DNA from 4 places in the Dehalobacter sp. TeCB1 genome. Region 4 is predicted to be linked to each of the others. Evidence: riboswitches for the same ligand, from Rfam matches in the RefSeq annotation. Region 4 holds a riboswitch; each other region holds the start of a gene.
What was found. A riboswitch is a leader RNA that binds a small molecule or an ion and turns the genes downstream of it on or off. The one in region 4 is predicted to bind cobalamin.
Positions count from the first base shown of each region.

Region 1: it holds a riboswitch for cobalamin, as region 4 does, so the genes downstream of both, A7D23_RS03250 (energy-coupling factor ABC transporter permease) here and tnpA (IS200/IS605 family transposase) in region 4, are expected to answer to the same signal.
Region 2: it holds a riboswitch for cobalamin, as region 4 does, so the genes downstream of both, A7D23_RS08555 (ABC transporter substrate-binding protein) here and tnpA (IS200/IS605 family transposase) in region 4, are expected to answer to the same signal.
Region 3: it holds a riboswitch for cobalamin, as region 4 does, so the genes downstream of both, cobT (nicotinate-nucleotide--dimethylbenzimidazole phosphoribosyltransferase) here and tnpA (IS200/IS605 family transposase) in region 4, are expected to answer to the same signal.

Region 1 covers NZ_MCHF01000010.1:136,035-139,242, reverse strand. Annotated here, with positions in the region: gene A7D23_RS03265 (2-hydroxyacyl-CoA dehydratase) at 1-521, shown strand, start outside; gene A7D23_RS03260 (alpha/beta-type small acid-soluble spore protein) at 606-815, opposite strand; gene rlmH (23S rRNA (pseudouridine(1915)-N(3))-methyltransferase RlmH) at 959-1,438, shown strand; cobalamin riboswitch at 1,539-1,733, shown strand; gene A7D23_RS03250 (energy-coupling factor ABC transporter permease) at 1,866-2,606, shown strand; gene A7D23_RS03245 (energy-coupling factor ABC transporter substrate-binding protein) at 2,609-2,950, shown strand; gene cbiQ (cobalt ECF transporter T component CbiQ) at 2,934-3,208, shown strand, end outside.
Region 2 covers NZ_MCHF01000030.1:2,240-5,447, forward strand. Annotated here, with positions in the region: gene A7D23_RS08545 (energy-coupling factor ABC transporter substrate-binding protein) at 1-249, shown strand, start outside; gene cbiQ (cobalt ECF transporter T component CbiQ) at 322-1,113, shown strand; cobalamin riboswitch at 1,203-1,389, shown strand; gene A7D23_RS08555 (ABC transporter substrate-binding protein) at 1,514-2,671, shown strand; gene A7D23_RS08560 (adenosylcobinamide amidohydrolase) at 2,763-3,208, shown strand, end outside.
Region 3 covers NZ_MCHF01000016.1:68,089-71,296, reverse strand. Annotated here, with positions in the region: gene A7D23_RS04980 (accessory gene regulator B family protein) at 223-687, shown strand; gene cobT (nicotinate-nucleotide--dimethylbenzimidazole phosphoribosyltransferase) at 782-1,900, opposite strand; cobalamin riboswitch at 2,004-2,180, opposite strand; gene A7D23_RS04970 (tetrahydromethanopterin S-methyltransferase subunit H) at 2,341-3,208, shown strand, end outside.
Region 4 covers NZ_MCHF01000067.1:19,849-23,056, reverse strand. Annotated here, with positions in the region: gene A7D23_RS14525 (energy-coupling factor transporter ATPase) at 1-1,289, opposite strand, end outside; gene tnpA (IS200/IS605 family transposase) at 1,445-1,891, opposite strand; cobalamin riboswitch at 2,100-2,280, opposite strand; gene A7D23_RS15750 (zinc ribbon domain-containing protein) at 2,338-2,538, opposite strand; gene A7D23_RS14515 (Crp/Fnr family transcriptional regulator) at 2,605-3,208, opposite strand, start outside.

The DNA.
Region 1 (3,208 bases), on a different contig from region 4:
AAAACTACCGCCGGGTAATGAAACGCACTCTGGCGAAGAGCAACCGTTTCCATCCTCCCAAATCGATTTATGAGTTGGCCGATATGGCCGGCAAAATCATGCATCTCGGACATCAGACCGGCGAAGGCTGGTTCCTGACCGCGGAAATGCTGGAACTGATAGAAAGCGGAGCAACAAACGTCACCTGTCTGCAGCCGTTTGCCTGCCTGCCAAATCATATCACGGGTAAAGGGATGGTCCGCGAACTTAAACGGCGCTACCCGCTGGCGAATATTGTGCCAATCGATTACGATCCGGGTGCCAGCCAGGTGAATCAGATCAACAGAATTAAACTGATGCTTTCAGTCGCTTTCAAAAATATGGAAAAGGCGGCAGCAGTCAATAATGCCAATACAAACAATAGAAATAAAATGAATAACAACGCCGGGCAAATGCAATCTGCACCCGGCGAGGGAGCGGCAGCTTTGCATAACACTGAAGAAGGTACAGAGCAGTCGTATTCCGAACAGAAGATTATATAACAAAAAACCTCTTCAGTATTGTAGGCTGAAGAAGTTTTGAATATTTATTGAAGTAGATTAGGAATACTAAATGAGTCCGTTATTCTATTTCATCTGCTGTTTGGCATAGGCGATCATTTTTTTGACCATCTGGCCGCCGATCGGGCCTCCTTCCAGACCATTCTGTCTGGCAGTAACATCGCCTTTATAGTGATCGTTATTTTCCCTTACAAAATCAAGATGGCCGATTTCAGCCGCAGCCTCCATTTTTAGATTCTGCAGCAGCTTTTTTTTGCTTTCATTTGTTTTGCTCATTTTTTTTCACCTCCATCAATATTATTAACACTTTTGAAAAAAATCTTCATTGTAAATAATCCAATATCAGAGAGATTTAACCTTCAAGTTTTTGATTGCAAATGTTTGGAGCAAACATAGTGACTGGAGTTGGAGAAAACATGCTGCAGATCAAAGTTCTAGCGGTAGGGAAAATCAAAGAAAAATATTTAAAAGAAGGGCTGAAGGAATACGCCAAGCGTCTTGGCGCGTACATCCGGCTTGAGATGATTGAAGTTGAGGACGAACCATGCCCCGAAAGGGCATCAGCTGCCGACGAAGCAAGAGTAAAACAGAAAGAAGCTGAAAAGGTTCTTAAATTAATTTCACCTCAGGATTATGTGGTTTTGCTGGATCTTCTGGGAAAGGAACTTTCTTCACCCGAACTTGCCGTTTTGTTTGATGAAAAAGGGCTTTCAGGCCAGAGCCGGATCACTTTTGTGATTGGCGGATCTCTTGGTACGGCAGATGAAATCCGAAAACGCGCCGATTACCGGTGGTCGTTCTCGAAGCTTACCTTTCCGCACCAGATGATCAGGCTTATCCTGCTGGAGCAGATTTACCGGGCGTGCAAGATCAGCAAAGGGGAACCCTACCACAAATAGAATTGATGGAGGTAAAGATACTTCAATTAATATGTTCAAGGCTAAAGTAAAAATAATATTGATTCCTTGTCGAAAGAGCGATATAATGAATCAGGATTAAAACTGAATAGGCAGAACAGGTGTTGAATGAAGCTGATAAGCGTACCATTCAATGAATAAGGAAAGTCGGGTAGAAGCCCGCGCGGTCACGCCGCTGTGAAAGTGGAGTTCTTCAGGTATACCACTGGGAAACTGGGAAGGTCTGAAGATCGATGATGCTTAAGCCAGAAGACCTACCTGTTTTAGTGTCTCACCATATACTCTACGAGTGATAGAGAGGGGGATGTTATGTGCAAGACTACCGAGGAAAACTTCCTAGCATATGAGCCTCTCGACGTAAGATGTTGAGAGGTTTTTTGTTTCATATCTTATATAGGAGAGTTTGACGATGATAAATAAAAAGATTTGGATAATGGGTCTCGTACTTATGTTTATGTTCTTGCCCCAGCAGACATATGCCATGCATATCATGGAGGGCTTCCTTCCTGCGGGTTGGTGTATTACCTGGGGTGCTTTGGCAATACCTTTTGTTCTGGCAGGTTTTTTTTCTATCAGAAGAACTGTTGGAGAGCATCCCAAAACATTAATGCTTTTGGCGATGGCAGGCGCCTTTGCTTTTGTTTTGTCTTCCCTGAAGATTCCTTCCGTTACAGGAAGCAGTTCGCATCCTACGGGGGTTGGCTTTGGCGCTATCTTGTTCGGACCAACCGCAATGGCCGTAATTGGCCTGATCATACTGCTGTTTCAGGCTGTTTTACTGGCTCATGGCGGATTGACAACATTGGGAGCAAATACTTTTTCGATGGGCATTGTGGGGCCGCTGGTGGCTTTTGCTACATACAAAATTGTGAAGAAAGCAAATGGACCGCAGTGGCTTGCCGTGTTTCTCGCTGCCGCACTTGGGGATTTATTAACTTACGTCACGACATCGGTGCAGCTTGCACTGGCGTTTCCTGCTGGAACAGGCGGCGCTATGGCATCACTTACCAAGTTTTTAGGTATTTTTGCCTTAACGCAAGTACCATTGGCGATCAGTGAAGGTATTTTGACAGTGCTAATATTTAAGGCGATTTCATCCTATGCCGGGGATGAGCTTAAAGACTTAAAAATACTTTCAAAGGGGGTCTGAAAATGTCTGTAGAAACGATGAAACCGAAGAATAAAAATCGGGTTATCATCACAAATATTATTTTAATTACGATTGTCATAGCGCTTGCTGTTGTACCCCTCATTGTGCAAAAAAATGCGGAATTTGCTGGAGCTGACAGCCAAGCTGAACAAGCTATAACAGAACTTAACGGGAATTACCAGCCCTGGTTCTCACCGATTTGGGAGCCGCCCAGCGGAGAAATTGAAAGCTTGTTGTTTGCGCTTCAGGCAGCTGTCGGAGCAGGTGTTTTGGGCTACGGGTTAGGTTATCTGCGGGGTCGTAAGAAAAAGGAAGAACCGGTAAACAATGATTTACATCGATAAATACGCTTATTTATCCAAGCTTAAACAAACAAATCCATTGCAAAAGCTAGTCTTAGCCGTTTCGGTTTTGGGGGTCTGTCTCTGGGCTGATTCCGTTGCGGTGTCAATCTTGACGCTCCTGATCATGGGGTGGTATACCGTTTGCAAAGGTGGTACCCCTGTTGGAATTTTTATTAGACTGATGCTTGTCCCGCTTTCCTTTTTAGTGATCGGCGTTTTAACCATTGCGGTCAATGTTTCAGGGGACAAAGATGTTTT
Region 2 (3,208 bases), on a different contig from region 4:
GCTGTCATTCCGCTTATTATCGCTAAAGATGCGGAATTCGGCGGAGCGGATGGCCAAGCCGAAACTGCGATTACCGAGATTAACCCTGAATACAACCCCTGGTTTTCTTCAATTTTTGAGCCTCCCAGCGGTGAAATTGAAAGCTTGTTGTTTGCTCTGCAAGCAGCGTTAGGTTCCGGCATTCTCTTTTATGGACTGGGTTACCTGAAAGGGCGCAGTAAAAAAGAAGAGAACAGAAATAAAGCTTAGTGGCAACATCGTAAAGTATGAGTATTCTGCGTAAGAATATAAGCAAAATTCGTATGAAATAAGGAAAAAAGCATGATAAATATTGACAATTACGCCTATGCTTCAAAACTGAAACGTAAAAATCCGATGGAAAAAGTTGCCTTTGCTTTGTTGACCCTGGGTGTCTGTCTTTGGGGGAATTCCATCCTGCTCTCGCTTGTAGTTTTACTGATCATGACGTGGTTGTCCGTCAGGAAGGGTGGGATCCCGCTCCGCTTTTTTCTTAAACTGATGCTCCTGCCGATGTCATTCTTAATCTTGGGAGTGCTTATGATAGCCTTTCAAATCTCAAATGATCCCCAGCAGTTTGTTATGTCTGTGCCGGTGTTCGGTACATTTTTAGGATTTTCTAAAATCGGTATAGAGACAGCCGCACAGCTATTCTTCAGGGCCTTAGGAGCGGTATCCTGCTTATATTATTTGTCCCTGAATACGCCGATGGTTGACCTCCTATCTGTACTGCGGAAGCTGAAATGTCCTAAAATTCTGGTGGAATTGATGAGTTTAATTTATCGGTTTATTTTTGTATTGATGGAAACAGCGGAGACAATGTATACGGCTCAAAATTCCCGCTTAGGTTATTCCAGCCTGAAAGCGGGGTATCATTCGTTGGGGGCTCTGGCATCAACTCTTTTTATCCGGGCCTACAAACGCTCGGATGAGATTTTTACGGCGATGGAAGCCAGGGGATATGACGGGGATATTGAAGTATTGGAAGAACTGGCTCCTTTCTCTTGGCAGGGTTTCTTACCAGCAGTATTGATAAATATGATTTTGATCGGTTCCGTATTGTTGGGAAGGCAGTATATAGGGGGATTGCTTTGATGAATTCGGAATGTCCATTTGAGGCTTCCGCGCATCGGACACTTGATGAAAATACTGAAATAAAAAGTCATTACATGTTCTAACTAACTGAATACTGACAAAGCTCAGGTACCAAAGTCCGAGGATTTTGGTTGAAAAGGGAAGCAGGTGCAAATCCTGCACGGTCCCGCCGCTGTAATGGGGAAATGTTTCATGAATGCCACTGGTTTATTCCGGGAAGGCGTGAAACATTGATGATCCGGAGTCAGAAGACCTGCCTGAGTAGTTTACTTCAACTCTGCGAAAGACAGAGGAGGTGCTGTATGTTAAACATCATATATTTTACTAAATATATTGTTGACACCTCTTGACGTGAAGTTGAGAGGTGTTTTTGTTAAAGGATAAAGATGGAGGAATTTTCATGATTAAGTATCAAAAGAATTTTTTTATTGTCGTCATACTGATTATGATTTGTTCGCTGATAGTGGCAGGCTGTTCCGCCGGAAGCCAGGAAAGCAATAAGCCCTTAACCGGCAAAGAGGTCAGTTTAAGTTATACAAACGCATTTAAGATTGCTGATTATGGCAACAATATCAAGCTGTTGACGGATGCGGAAAACAATCAGTTCCTGCTGGTGCCGGAAGGAGTGAAGACACCTAAAATACCGGAGGCCGCAGGGGCGACGGTTATCAATACACCGCTGAAAAAGGTAGTTTACTGTTCGACCACACAGGTAGGCTTGCTTCAGGCAATATTCTCAGACAAGGACTGGGACAGTATTGCCGCCGTCACTACAGATACAGCAGAATGGTATGTTGATGAAGTGAAAACGCGCATGGAGAATGGAACGATTCAATATGTCGGCACAGGGGGCATGGCAGATCCGGATTTTGAAAAGATCCAAGCACTGAACCCCGATATGGTCTTTGTCTATACCGGAGATTACGGACTGCAGAAAACGCTCGCCAAAATGAAGGAACTTCATATCCCCTGCGTGGTCGTCAATGATTATACGGAACCTACGGATATGGGACGTCTGGAATGGCTGAAATTTTTAGGCGCGTTCTACAACAAGGACCAGAAAGCCGCCGGCTTTATTGAAGAGAAAGCGGCGATGCTGCAGGAAATCACAGCTGCCGTTAAAGATAAGCCGAGTCCAAAAGTTGTCTATGGCATGGTCTACGATGGCAAGGTGTATATTACCGACGGCGGATCCTATGTGGCAAAACAAATAAAGGAAGCCGGGGGAGATTATGTATTTGCGAATGTTAACCCGGATAAAACCGGCAGTTCCCAAATTTCCATGGAAGAATTCTATGAGAAAGGCAAGGATGCGGACGTATTTATTTATTCCTCAATGGTTGCCTATATGCCCTCCGTCGAGAGCCTGCTAAAGGCCGAACCGTTATTAAAAGATTTTAAAGCTGTCAAGAACGGAAAAGTGTATTGCTTCGCTCCTTGGTACTACATGTCGATTAACAAAACGATTGAAGGCGTGAAAGATATGGCCTCGCTCTTCCATGAAGGACTTTACCCGGAATGGAAACTTGTCATGTTCCAACAGCTGCCGGGAAAATAGAACATGGAACAAAAGCGTGTCAAACCAACCTTGTTTTGACTGCAAGACTTGTTTGAGCGGTGCAATCATAACATGTACAGCGGAGGAAAAAATGAAAATTCATACTTTATCGACTGGGGATGAAGTCCACAGGTATCAAAAGAGCATCATCATTCCGTTCCAAGAGGACCGCAAGGTGCTAAGCACCTCCGTTCTAAACGGAGGATACAGCGAAAAGCTCAAAGCGGCCTTCAACCACGATTCCAATCCGGGAGAAGGGATGACCTGCTCGCTTAGGACAGATTCCTACCTGAACGACCTGAAGCTGCTTGCCGCAGAGATCGGCCTCGATCCGGAAACGGTGACGGGCATTTCCACCGCCGCGTCGATGGATAATGTTTCGATCAAAACGGTTTCTTATGATAATCTCACGGTGACCGCCATTGTCACCGGAGGAGTGGAAGTCAACGGCGGGAGGGTCGGAGACCCGGCATCTTACCATGAAGCTCAGGGCAAAACCGTCATGACAAAGGAAGGAACCATCAATATTATCCTGAA
Region 3 (3,208 bases), on a different contig from region 4:
GCATAATATCGAAGATTAACGCCACGTAAAAAATACGAGGCGTTTTTTATATGCGCATTTCATATAGGACTATTATGTAATTCCAACAAACAATTTAGCAGGAAATACCAAAGATATATAGAATTATATATCTTGTATGGTTATATTTTCTACATTATCCACAGAAAGGTAATTGATCTTGGATCATTTTCCTAAACGATTTTCCTAAACACGGACTGGAGGATGGGTGAACAATTGTTTGATTTCGAGGGTGTTGCACATCATTTGACAAATCGTATGGTAAAAGGTGAAGAAATGGACGCTGTCCATAAAGCGAAAATAGAATATGGTTTAGCCTTGCTTCTTGGAGTAATAATCGAATTAATTCTAACCGTAGGGGTATCTGCAATATTCGGTACCATTGTGTATACGCTCGTGATAATATTTTCCGCTTTGGCTTTACGGGTATTTACCGGCGGTTCTCATTGTTCCAGCTACCGGCGCTGTCTGGTTTTTTCCATGGCTTTCTTTACCGGGTTGTCATTGGCTGCCAGATGGATCGCATCTCAAATTAACGTATATCCATTGATCGAAGTGATCCTTATCCCTGCAAACATCGGAATTTTTTTTCAGGCGTTTATGCAGACAGCTATCGGCAAGAATTTTGTATTAGCAAGTGACAAGCTGATGCAAAAGATTGGGATCTAATTAAACTATCAAGAGTTTCCGTTATCGATGATTATGCAAAAAAGACATGCACGGATTATTTCGCACATGTCTTTTTCATCTTTCTTTGCAGATTTTAGAAGTCTCCAGTGGTAACTGCAGCTTGTTCAAATGTGGCCATTTCATCAGCGATTTTAAGGGCTGCCTCGACCATCGGGAACATCAGAGCGGCACCTGTGCCTTCTCCAAGTCTCATATGGAAGTCAAGTCTGGGTTTGAGCCCAAGCTGATGAAGAGCTAGATGCTGTCCAAGCTCTTCTGAACTATGAGAAGCAATCATATAGGAAGTGGACAGGGGTGCCAGTTTTGCTGCAGTGATTGCTGCAGCAGATGAAATGATGCCGTCGAGAATAATTGGTACATGCTGATAGGAAGCTTCGAGGATTGCTCCAACGAGCGCAGCAATTTCGAGTCCGCCAATTTTGGCCAGGGTATCGATTGGAGCGTCAGGATTACACTGATTAATTTCGATTGCGCATTTAATCACGGTTTGCTTATTAATCAGGGCATCATCTTTTAAGCCAGTTCCGCGGCCGGTAACATCCTCAACAGAGTGACCGGTAAACACAGAGATCAAGGCAGCGCTCGGCGTTGTATTGCCAATACCGACTTCACCTGTTGCTAACAGATTAACACCAGAGTCAATCGCATTGGCCGCAATTCTTGCACCTGTCAGTATTGCAAGCATGGCCTCTTGACGGGTCATTGCCGGTCCTTTCGCCATATTGTCTGTTCCGTTTTTAACCCGGTAGGCCATAAGCTCAGGAGCGTCCAATGGGGTGGCAATGCCGATGTCCGTACTGATAACATCTGCTCCGGCATTCCGGGCGAGGACATTAATGCCGGCACCGCCATTCAGGTAACTATAGAACATTTGTTTCGTGATTTCCTGAGGTGCAGCACTGACGCCTTCGACGACAACACCATGATCTCCGGCCATAAGAAGGACTGCTTTTTTATTGATTTTTGGATGCGTGGTGCCAAATATGCCTGCGAGCTGTTGTGCAATATCCTCTAAGACACCTAAGCTTCCGAGGGGCTTAATTTTCGCATCTACACGGCTTTGCATGCCTGCCAAGGCTTCCTGATCGAGCGCTTTGATTCCGCCCATCAGTTCTTGCAAGGCAATTTCAAGTTCCTGCCCAGTCGCATTTTTTAAATTTTCCAAACCATGAAATTTTGTAAGACTGCTCATTTAAAAACCTCCAATAAAATATTTAAAAATAAATAAAACCCCGCCACAAATTTTCTTGTGGTCGGGATTTTGCCGTCATCACCGCCGCTTTCCATTACCCAGGAAAGACTTTTACCTCTTAGGCAGGCCTCCTGACTCAGACTCAAACGTCCTGAACGCACCTTCCCAGCATACGCCAGTGGATCAGCGGGGACTCGTCTATACAGTGGTGGGTCCGTATCGGATTATTACCGATTTTCCTATTCTCCCTTAGTGGGGCACCTAAGATTATATAAATATATTTAACTTCTATTAAGATAACGAAAATCATCAATAAAGTCAAGTCTAATTAATTCAAAATACTCACTCAATTTGGCAATTACTGTTAATTAATGGTTATTTTTAATGATATATGGTATAATACGATTTGCTAAATCATCCAAACAGATATGGGAGAAGAAATGTTTAAATATGACTTAACACCAAAAGTTTGCCGCATCTGTGACATGATTGTCGGTGGCCAAGCTGGAGATAATCCGCCTCTGCTTATATCTTCAATGTTTCATAACGGAGACCGTATTCTGGAAAGCCGCCGTGACAGGAAATTTGACCGTGAAAAAGCCCGTTCATACATTCTCAGGCAGGAAGAGCTGTCCGATCAGACAGGGATACCTGCCATAGTAGCTTTGACAGCGGTTTCCGCAGATGAAATGAAGGAATATATTGATTTTTATCTTACAATCAGCAACCGCCCTTTTGCTATAGACATTTGGGGCGAAAAAGCGCGTCTTGACGCGGCAGAATATGCTGCCAGTCTTGGTATTCAGGACAAAATTCTATATAACAGCATTACACCCTGGGATAAAGACAGCATCGGCCAGGCAGCGGCATTAAAAGAATTGAAAATCAAACACGTGGTCCTGCAAGTATTCGATGAAACGAACCAGACTCCTTCCGGCAGGGTACAGGCATGCCGTGAAATGCTGAAAGCCATTGGAGCGAAAGATTTTGCCTCGGTCTTAATCGATACGACAGTAATGAATCTTCCGTCCATTTCTTTTTCATCCCTGGCAGGCAAACAAATCAAAGCGGAAACCGGTTGGCCGGTTGGATCAGCTCCTGCTAATGGGACGTATATGTGGAAAGAAAGTCGGGAGATGTGGGGTGGGGAAGGCTTTTCCGCCATGAATGCTGCAGTGCATGCAGTATCGGCCGTCCTGTGGAGCGATTTCTTATTTTATGGTCCGATCAAAGCGGCTCCAAGCGTACTGCCTGCTGTAGCGGCAGCTTCGATGATAGTTTCAACTTTGGCTTATGACGAAAGCCAGG
Region 4 (3,208 bases):
AGCAGCTCCATAATCAGGGCACTTTGTTCTTCATCTAAGCCTGAGGTCGGTTCATCAGCTATGATAATCTCAGGATCTCCTACTAAAACAGAGGCAATTGCCAGTTTCTGACGCTGGCAGCGGCTGAGCCTGTGAGGATGGATATCGGCGTATGCTAACAGCCCGACTTCAGCTAGAATTCCATTTACCTTCTCTTCAATTTCCCCTTCCGGCAGTTTTCTTTTTCTTAAAATAAATGCTACCTCGTCTTTTACTGTGTTTGCAAAGATTTGAAGATCAGGGTTTTGAAACAGAAAACCTATTTGACTGCGTATGGTTGCTAAATTTCTTTTGGTTAGGGGTTTGCCAAATATTTGAATCGCACCCGCATCCGGGACAAGCAAACCTTCTATTAACTTTAAGAGCGTCGTTTTCCCTGAACCATTGAGTCCAATCAACCCAATAAAATCACCGTGATTAATCGCCAAATCAATTTTTTCACATCCCTTAAAATCCCCTTTATAGGTAAAGGTTAGATCCTTCACTTCAATTATTGTTTCATCTGTTGCTGTAATATTTTTTGCTGGGCTGATTTTTTTATTTAACCGTTCTAGATAGTCATCAGGGCTGCATTCTTCTTGAATGGCTCCTTCAGCCATGATAAGAATACGATTGGTATAAGGGAGAATATCGCAGGCCCGGTCCATCACCATAATCACGGTAACTCCTTTTTCTCTGTTTAAATAAGCGATATGAGAATAGAGGTCTTGTTTTCCCTTTCCGTCTAATTCTGCGGTGGGCTGATCTAAAACAAGAATGGGAGTTTCCATCGCTAGAACACTTGCCAATACCACTCTTTGGGCTTGGCCGCCGGACAGTCCATCCGTATTTCTTTGTTCAAAACCCTCCAGTCCAACGAATTGTAAAGTTTTTTTGACTCTATGCTTAATTTCCTCCCAAGGAAGTTCCATATTGGCAATACCGAAAGCAACTTCTTCTTCTACCGTGATACTGACAATCTGATTTTGCGGCTCCTGCATCATATAGCCGATGTGATCGCACATTTTTGCTAAGGGGATTTCATTAATGTTTTTCCCCATCACCTTAATGGTGCCGTTTAACTGTCCATTGAAAAATTGAGGCGCTGCTCCGGTGATGCTATGGAGCAACATCGATTTGCCCGATGCAGCTTCCCCTGTAATGGCAATGAAATCTCCTTTATTAATGGTTAAGTCGATATCTTTTAATACTTTTTTTGTTTCCGGTGGAAAAGTAAGAGCTTCTATTTTAAGCTGTACCACAGGTTCCATAGGATGAAAACCTCCATATTAAATGCAATAAATACAAAGTCATGACCACCCGTAAAACGGGTGGCATGCTCTAGCCCTATAAGGGCTTATTGCAAGCCTGCACCTAAAAGTGCTGGCTTGCACTTCGTTCAAGCCATTCAGCATTTATTACCTGGCTAACCCCTGAAGGGGTCTTCTAACTCTTTGACACTTACCTTATCATTTATCTGATCATGCAGTTCCTGTTCTCTTACATATTTTGCTATGGTCGCTTCATTTAGTCCCACAGTACTGACATAGTACCCGGTTGCCCAGAAATGGCGATTGCCAAACTTATATTTCAAATTGGCATGCCGATCAAATATCATCATTGCGCTTTTTCCCTTCAAATACCCCATGAAACTTGATACGCTCATCTTCGGCGGAATTGATACAAGCAGGTGGATATGATCGGGCATTGCATGCCCTTCGATTATCTCTACACCTTTATATTTACAAAGCTCCTTTATTATCTGCGTTATATCTGACTTGATCTGCTTATATATTACCTGCCTCCTATACTTTGGTGTAAATACTATGTGGTATTTACACATCCATTTTGTGTGTGCTAAACTTTTATCCATAGAAATTCCCCTTCCTTTTGCTTTTTGATGGCTTGAACATTCATCATTATAGCGGAAGGTGAATTTCTTTTTTATAATTCTTTGTCTCCACCCGTGTAACGGGTGGTTTTGTGTTCAAAACGTCTACGTTTTGAACTTGCTGAAGCATTAATAAAAAAGTTTCAGTTTGAGGGACTCTAATCCCTCAAACTGAAACTTTACCGTCGCTTCATTACGTATCTTTATTGGCAGGTCTTCTGACTCATAGTTTTAACCGACTTCTGTGCCTTCCCAATTTCTCAGTGGCATTGTACAGTCATCACAACTATTTACAGCGGTGGGTCCGTCCAGGATTTGCACCTGATTCCCTATTCTTCTCCATAAGAGACACCAAAAAGAATATATGATTATTACGTATTATTCTAAATGAAATTGGAGAAAAGTCAAGAGAAAAGATGGTGCAGATTTTAACATTTGCAGCCAGAACCGCATTTCCCAGATGAACAGGCTTTACCACCTTTGACTCCATAGGCATTAACCGTTGTAAACCGCTGAGTTATATTATCATCAGTGCACTGCGGACATATTTGTTTGTCTCTTGAACTTACACTACAAAAAATTGAAAACTTGTGACCACACTTTTCGCAAATAAAGTCATAAGTTGGCATTTAATAACCTCCTAAAATATCATTTCTTCATCAATAATAAATTCATTTAGTCTAAATTGTAGATCTTTAAATATGTTTCTGCCAGTTTTTTAGGCGGCTATAATCCTGTATAATGATCCCTCCATATATTGGCCGTATAATGTTCTCAGATTTTAAGTCGCGAAATAATTTTGACACCGTTACTCTTGTTGTATCTGCAAGTTCAGCCAAATCTTGTTGATTGATAAACAGTTGCATCCCTTGTTGATCTGCAAGTGCACACAAAGTTTCGATAATTCTATGGTCTACTTTGTAAGTGTAATGTTTTTGCAGCCGACTTATGTGGTTATTACTTTTCATTGAAAGGTCGTAGAGCAACTCTTCAGTAAGCGTAAAATCAGACTTCATCAAACTTTTCATTTCCTGAATTGAAATTGCAGCTGCTACTGTGTCTTCTACAGCCGTAAATGAACCGAGAGGGGGAATACCGGTAAACAATGGAGCAATCATAAATAAATTATTTGCACCCAATACATCAATGAGAACCTCATTGCCTTCTTCGTCAACTTTCGAATATTCAACCGTCCCTGTAAAAATATATAATAGTTTCTCAATAGTGATGCCTTGTTTAATAATAATGCTTCCTTTGGGATATAACAATCTTTCTCTATGCGCAAAAACTTTCTTCCAT